2 regions of the Lysinibacillus sp. UBA5990 genome follow, and region 1 is predicted to be linked to the other one. Evidence: riboswitches for the same ligand, from Rfam matches in the RefSeq annotation. Region 1 holds a riboswitch; the other holds the start of a gene.
What was found. A riboswitch is a leader RNA that binds a small molecule or an ion and turns the genes downstream of it on or off. The one in region 1 is predicted to bind S-adenosylmethionine.
Positions count from the first base shown of each region.

Region 2: linked by a shared signal. The riboswitch ahead of B3D94_RS04380 (MetQ/NlpA family ABC transporter substrate-binding protein) and the one ahead of B3D94_RS03245 (methionine ABC transporter ATP-binding protein) in region 1 are both predicted to bind S-adenosylmethionine.

Region 1 covers NZ_DJAY01000005.1:72,016-75,861, reverse strand. The annotation lists gene B3D94_RS03270 (acyl-CoA dehydrogenase family protein) at 1-55, shown strand, start outside; gene B3D94_RS03265 (arsenate reductase family protein) at 239-595, shown strand; gene gcvH (glycine cleavage system protein GcvH) at 677-1,057, shown strand; gene B3D94_RS03255 (hypothetical protein) at 1,149-1,490, shown strand; gene B3D94_RS03250 (thioredoxin family protein) at 1,506-1,817, shown strand; SAM riboswitch class I at 1,874-1,977, shown strand; gene B3D94_RS03245 (methionine ABC transporter ATP-binding protein) at 2,061-3,089, shown strand; gene B3D94_RS03240 (methionine ABC transporter permease) at 3,079-3,747, shown strand; gene B3D94_RS03235 (MetQ/NlpA family ABC transporter substrate-binding protein) at 3,814-3,846, shown strand, end outside.
Region 2 covers NZ_DJAY01000007.1:19,859-23,704, reverse strand. The annotation lists gene B3D94_RS04390 (pyridoxal phosphate-dependent aminotransferase) at 326-1,489, shown strand; gene B3D94_RS04385 (PPC domain-containing DNA-binding protein) at 1,537-2,040, opposite strand; SAM riboswitch class I at 2,163-2,268, shown strand; gene B3D94_RS04380 (MetQ/NlpA family ABC transporter substrate-binding protein) at 2,357-3,187, shown strand; gene B3D94_RS04375 (methionine ABC transporter ATP-binding protein) at 3,282-3,846, shown strand, end outside.

The DNA of each region.
Region 1 (3,846 bases):
GAAGAAACGTGAAGCATCTGTGAAATTAATTGAAGCAGAAAAATATATCGTTTAATCGTATAAAAAAACGCTAGCTATCCGTAAATGGGTAGCTAGTTTTTTTGTTCCAGATAAATTTGTGAAAGTAACGGATAAAAATACAAAACCGATGGATAGACTTACGTAAATGAGCGAAGTTCCACCATTCTAAATGATTATGATGGTATACTACAGAAAAAGACAGTAGAGGAGCATTTTTATGACGATTCAGTTTTTCCATTATCCAAAATGTACAACATGTAAAAAAGCACAAAAGTGGTTAAATGATCATGACGTTTCCTATGAAGAGGTACATATCGTAGAGCAGCCACCAACAAAGGATGAAATAACAGCTTTATGGCAAGCAAGTGAACTACCTTTGAAAAAGTTTTTTAATACTTCTGGCATGAAGTATCGTGACCTTGGTTTGAAGGACAAGCTAGCTGATATGACTGAGGAAGAACAGCTTGAGCTACTAGCTACGGATGGTATGTTAATAAAACGTCCCATCGTAACAGATGGAAAAAAAGTAACTTTAGGGTTTAAAGAATCCGATTTTGAGCAAGCTTGGTTATAACCGTTTTTATCCTTGTTTTTATAGGAGAAGTATGGCACACTGAAAGTGAATATATTACATAATTATGGAGGGGTTTTTTGCATGAGCACACCGAAAGACTTACGTTACTCTGAAGAGCATGAATGGGTAAAAGTAGAAGATGGAAAAGTACGTATTGGTATTACGCACTTCGCACAATCTGAATTAGGAGATATCGTTTTCGTTGAACTTCCACAAGTTGGCGATGAAATCAAAACAGATGATCCATTCGGTAGCGTAGAATCAGTAAAAACTGTTTCTGAATTGTATGCACCAATCTCAGGTACTGTAGTGGAAGTAAATGCAGATTTAGAAGATAGCCCAGAATTCGTAAATGAATCACCATATGAAAAAGCATGGATGATCGTCGTAGAGCCTGCTGATGCATCAGAAGTTGATAAACTTATGACAGCAGAACAATACGAAGAGATGACTGCAGAATAAGACAAGCCATAATCAAAAAACGTCGGAAACTACCGGCGTTTTTTATTATATAATAATGTATAAGTGGGTATGTCTAAATGGAGGTGGCGTAATGTTCGATGGGAAATGCTTGATAGTAGAAGGACGCTCAGATAAGCTACAAATTGAGCCAATTTTGAACGAGAATGTTACAATACTATGTACGAATGGAACAATTGGAGTGCATCAATTAGAGGAGCTAATAGACCCCTATGAGGGCTGCGAGCTATTTACTTTTTTTGATGCTGATACTTCAGGCGATAAGCTACGCGCTTTAATGGACAGACATTATCCGGAAGCGGAGCATTTACGTACAATGCCGACATATAAGGAAGTAGAAACAACACCAAGAAAAGTGTTAGCAATGATTTTACTGCGTGCGCATTTCTCAATCCATAATGAATATATTTTGTAAGGTTGCGTGAACTAAATGGAAGAATGGTCAAAAGAGCAGTGGGAGACGGCTTTACAGTCGGGAGAAAAAGCTGCGTTTTATTTATATACACCGATGTGTGGTACATGTGCAGTGGCATCGAAAATGATGTCAATTGTAGAACAACTATTACCTCACCTAAAACTAGGGAAAGCAAATATTAATTTTTTGGAGCAAATTGCTATTGAACATCAAATTGAAAGCGTCCCTTGTTTACTTGTTTGTGATGGCGGCAAAGTGACAGAAAAGATTTATGCTTTTCAATCCGTACCATTTTTGTACGAATTGTTAAAAAAATCAATTGACTGAACTTTATTAGCGTGGTAAAGTAACAAATATATTACTAAAACATTAAATATATCGAACTCTTATGAAGAGCGGCGGAGGGAAGTGCCCTATGAAGCCCGGCAACCATCACATAGTGAAAAGGTGCCAAATCACCCAAAGATTTTTCTTTGAAAGATGAGAGAACGGTTCAACGTATAATACGTGACCCCTTCTACTTGTCTATGAGTGAAGGGGTTTTTTTATATAAGAAAAGGAGTATTCGCTATGATACAGCTTCAAAATATAACGAAGAAATACAAAACAGCAAATGGCGAATTAACGGCAGTCAAAGATGTTAACCTTACTATTAATAAGGGTGAAATTTTTGGCATTATCGGCTATAGTGGCGCTGGTAAAAGTACCATGATTCGTTTACTTAATGGTTTAGAGAAACCAACAGCAGGAACAGTAACGGTGAACAATCAAGAATTTTCATCGATTAAAGGTCAAAAGCTTAGAGCAGCTAGACAAAAGGTTAGTATGATTTTTCAACATTTTAACCTACTTTGGTCGCGAACAGTTGCAGAAAACATTGCCTTCCCATTAGAAATTGCAGGTGTATCAAAAGCTCAACGTGAGGCACGGGTGAAGGAATTGATAGCACTTGTTGGCTTAGAGGGTCGCGATCAAGCATATCCATCACAGCTGTCTGGTGGACAAAAGCAACGTGTAGGGATTGCACGAGCATTAGCAAATAATCCAGAGGTTTTACTATGTGATGAGGCAACATCTGCACTAGATCCTGAGACAACAGATGCAATTCTTGATTTACTGGTGGATATTAATGAACGTTTAGGGTTAACGATTGTCCTCATTACTCATGAAATGCATGTCATTCGCAAGATTTGTCATCGTGTAGCAGTGATGGAGGCAGGCGAAATTGTAGAGCGTGGAGAAGTATTACAAGTTTTCCAGGCTCCTCAGGCTGCCATTACTAAGAAATTTGTAGCTCAAATTACAAATACAAAGGAAACACAGGATACAGTAGAACAAATCAAAGCAAATTATCCAACTGGACAACTTGTCAAATTGATTTTTGTTGGTGAAAAAACAGAACAGCCAGTTATTTCACATCTAGTGAAGCAATTCGATGTGGAAGTAAGCATTGTACACGGAAATATTTCACAAACGAAAAATGGTGCATATGGTACCCTCATTGTGCAAATTGACGGGTCCAAAGCAAACGTGACTGAAGCCTTAAGCTATTTAAATACAGTGGAAGTACAAACGGAGGTGATTGCAGATGCTAACTAATCTCTTTCCGAATGTAGACTGGGATAGCATGTGGCAGGCTACGTATGAAACATTATATATGACGGCCATTTCTACAGTTATTACATTTATTCTTGGGTTAGCCATTGGGATCGTCCTATTTTTAACAAGTCCGAATCAGTTATGGGCTAATAAAATTGTTAGCTTTTTAACAGGGTCGCTCGTTAACATATTCCGTTCTATCCCATTTATCGTGTTAATTATTTTATTAATTCCATTCACTAAGTTTTTACTAGGTACAATCCGTGGAGCTAATGCTGCTTTACCAGCTTTAATTATCGGTGCAGCTCCGTTCTATGCGCGTATGGTATTAATTGCGTTACGAGAAATTGATAAGGGTGTTATTGAAGCAGCTCGTTCAATGGGGGCTAAAACAGCCACAATTATTTGGAAAGTTCTGATCCCTGAATCCTTACCAGCACTTATTTCAGGTATTACAGTTACGGCTGTAGCACTTGTCGGTTATACAGCAATGGCAGGAATAATCGGTGCAGGGGGTCTTGGAAACTTAGCCTTCTTAGACGGTTTCCAAAGAAATCGCCAAGATGTGACATTAATGGCAACTATTTTGATCTTAGTAGTAGTCTTTATCATCCAATGGATTGGTGATTTCATTACAGAAAAAATTGATAAACGTTAATAAAACTGAGGTTATTCCGGTTCTTGCCGCTAACATATTTTTATCAAAATAAAAGGAGTGTCATAAATGAAAAAGTTATTAACAGGATTATTTTTATCA
Region 2 (3,846 bases), on a different contig from region 1:
AATAAATTATTTGCGAAACTATCACAATATCAATAATATGTGCTAATTCACGTTCAGCAGCTTAAATAATTCAAGAACAATTAGGACACAGTGATGTAGGATTGACAATGAATACCTATAGCCACTTGACTAAAGAAGATAAACGAACAGCGATAGAGTTATTTAATAAAATACTGTAATCTAGTCGCTTATTGGTCGCCTGTGGTTTTTTAGAGTATTTCAATCCTTTGTCTATAAAGGGTCTAGACAATTAACAAAAAAAGTACTACTATTTGCTTCATATTCTTCAATAATAATTATTATATTCTGAAAAAGGTGATCATGCATGGAATTCTCTAAAAAACTACAGCAATTACCCACTCAATTTTTTGCGGCGCTCGTCCAAAAAGTAAACAATGCCCTGGAAGAAGGACGTGATGTGATTAATCTTGGGCAAGGAAATCCCGACCAACCTACGCCTACTCATATCATCCAAGCATTACAGGAAGCAGCTGAAAATCCTCAAAACCACAAATATTCGCCATTCCGTGGTATCGGCGAATTACGTCAAGCCGCTGCTGACTTTTATAAACGGGAATATGATGTGGAGATTGATCCCGACACTGAAGTAGCCATTCTTGGTGGCACAAAAATTGGTCTTGTTGAGCTACCTTTGGCTGTGTTAAATCCTGGTGATACGATGCTATTACCAGACCCAGGCTATCCAGACTACTTATCTGGAGTTGTATTAGGTGATGTAAATTTTGAAGTAATGCCTCTTTTTGCTGAGAATAATTTCTTACCTGATTATGATGCCCTCCCTAAAGAAGTTAAGGAAAAAGCCAAGTTACTTTACTTAAATTACCCAAATAATCCTACTGGTGGTACAGCAACACTTGAATTTTTTGAAGAAACCATTCGTTTTGCTAAGGAGCATAATATCATCGTATCACATGATTTTGCTTATGGTGCGATTGGATTTGATGGCAATAAACCTATTAGTTTCTTACAGGCAAATGGTGCAAAAGAAGTTGGAATCGAAATGTACACATTATCAAAGACTTATAATATGGCAGGTTGGCGCATAGGCTTTGCTGTAGGCAATTCTGATTTGATTGCCGCGATTAATCTTATTCAAGATCATTTGTTTTGTAGTCAATTCCCTGCTATTCAACACGCAGCAGCTATTGCACTGACCTCTTCGCAGGAATGTGCAGATGAGCTAAGAGCTACCTATGAGCGTCGTCGAAATGTTCTAACCGAAGAAGCTCATAGAATTGGCTGGCAAGTAACGGCACCAAAGGGCTCCTTCTTTGCCTGGCTCCCTGTCCCATTAGGTTTTACTAGCGAACAATTTGCTGATATATTGCTCGATAAAGCTGATATTGCGGTAGCCGCAGGTAATGGCTTTGGTCAATATGGGGAAGGCTATGTGCGTATTGGCTTGCTTGTAAGCGAGGAACGTTTACGAGAAGCCATCCATAGAATTGAGCAATTGAACTTATTTTAGCATGGAACAAAATGGAGTCCTGTAGCTTTCTCTAGCTACAGGACTTACTATTTTTCAATTTTCCTTGGAAGATCTAATCCATGTTCTAATGGATAAAATTGCATGTGACCTGTTTCATCGTCCAACTGACGGATATGCTGAATGCCTTGAACTTCTGCCAGCACTACATCTGCTGTTATGACGATATTTCCGCCCTTTATAAAATGACCGCCTGAAACCACTCCCCATTGATCACTCATGGAACCATGGAAATGCGTTTCATATTGTGCATCACGCTTACAAACAACTCCTGAACCTTGGATAAACTCGAGTGGCCCCTCTTTCTCGACCACATCACTAAATCGAACTTTAATGTGGGAAGTTTCATCTGGTACTAAATAAACAAAGCTACTTTTTTGAAAACTACCAATACAACTAATTATGGTTGCCGATTCAATTTTATTCTCTTCACAAAGTGCCTCAATTCCTTCAATAATGTCTGTTCCCATGAGGAGACGAGCACTAATCACCTTACCAAATGAACCTATGCCATAATTAACTCTTACGGACATTCTTCACCCTCCTTCGCGACAAAATATTATAACAATATAAAAAATTTTAAAAATATTTATTGACTTACTATACCCTATAAATTATATTAGTTCTATCGGAAATACAAAAATATAATATGAATCTCTTATCAAGAGTAGCTGAGGGACTGGCCCTATGAAGCTCGGCAACCTCCTTTTATGAAGGAAGGTGCTAAATCCTGCAAACGAAATTCGTTTGATAGATAAGAGAGGACTTTTTTCATGAGCCTCTCTTAATTTGTAAGAGAGTTTTTTTTATTTTCAAAAACCGATAAAACAATTTTTGGAGGTCGTTTTCATGAAGAAGAAAAATAAATTTTTAGTAGGTTTAGCAAGTCTTACATTAGTAGCAGCACTAGCGGGCTGTGGCTCTAAAGAAGATAGTAAAGGAAAAAGCGAAGCTATCGATGAAAATAAAATTGTCGTGGGTGTCACTTCAGGACCTCATGAGCAAATTGCAGAGGTAGCTGCTAAAGTCGCAAAGGAAAAAGGTCTAGAAGTAGAACTAAAATCATTTTCTGATTATGTTTTACCAAATACATCCTTAGCTGAAGGTGATCTTGATGCAAACAGCTATCAGCATAAGCCTTTCCTCGATACATTTAATAAAGATCACGATACAGATTTAGTACCGGTTGGCAAAACAATTTTAAATCCAATGGGTATTTACTCTGAAAAATATAAATCATTGGATGACGTTCCTGAAGGCGCAACATTTGGCTTACCGAATGACCCAACAAATGGAGCGCGTGCTCTCTTTGTTTTACAAGAGGCAGGCTATATTAAATTAAAAGATGGAGCGGACTTAACAGCATCCGTTCGTGACGTGGAAGAAAACAAAAAGAATTTAAAATTCATAGAATTAGAAGCTGCACAAATTCCAAAACAGCTTAGTGAAGTAGATGTAGCTGCTATTAATACTAACTTTGCGCTGGAAGCTGGCATTAATCCGCAAGAGGACTCTATTCTTTTAGAATCTACTGACTCTCCATATGTGAACTACATTGTCGTTCGTGCAGAAAATGAAAACGACCCAACGATTAAAAAGTTCATTGAGGCTTATCAATCTGATGAAGTTCGCCACTTCATTGAAGAGGAATTCAAAGGTTCTGTAATCCCTAGCTGGTAATACGTGCGATAAGCTAAAGAATCTGCCAAATTTCCACTATGGAAACCGCGCAGATTCTTGCTTTTTAGAAGTTAAGAAAGGAGCAACCAATCTGATGATTCAATTACAAAATATTTCAAAAGAATATAAGACGAAAAAAGGCAGTATAAAGGCTGTAGATGGCATCAATCTTCATGTAAAAAAAGGACAAATTCATGGGGTAATTGGGTATAGCGGTGCTGGTAAAAGTACGCTGATTCGTTGTGTTAATTTACTAGAGCGTCCTTCAGCAGGCAAAGTCTTGATTGACAATGTGGATATTACTACCCTTTCACTTCATGACTTACGTCAAACACGACAAAAGATCGGTATGATTTTTCAACATTTTAATCTCTTAAAGACAGCAACCGTTTATAACAATATCGCAGTTCCCTTAAAGCTACTTGGATATAACGAAACAGACGTCAAAAATCGTGTGGCTAAATATGCCGAAATTGTAGGTTTAACAGAAAAGCTAGATAGCTACCCTAATCAGCTTTCAGGTGGACAAAAGCAACGTGTCGCAATTGCACGAGCTTTAGCACAAGAGCCTGAAATTTTACTTAGTGATGAAGCAACAAGTGCGCTTGATCCTGAGACTACAGAGGCTATTCTTGAACTATTGTTAAAAATTAATCGTG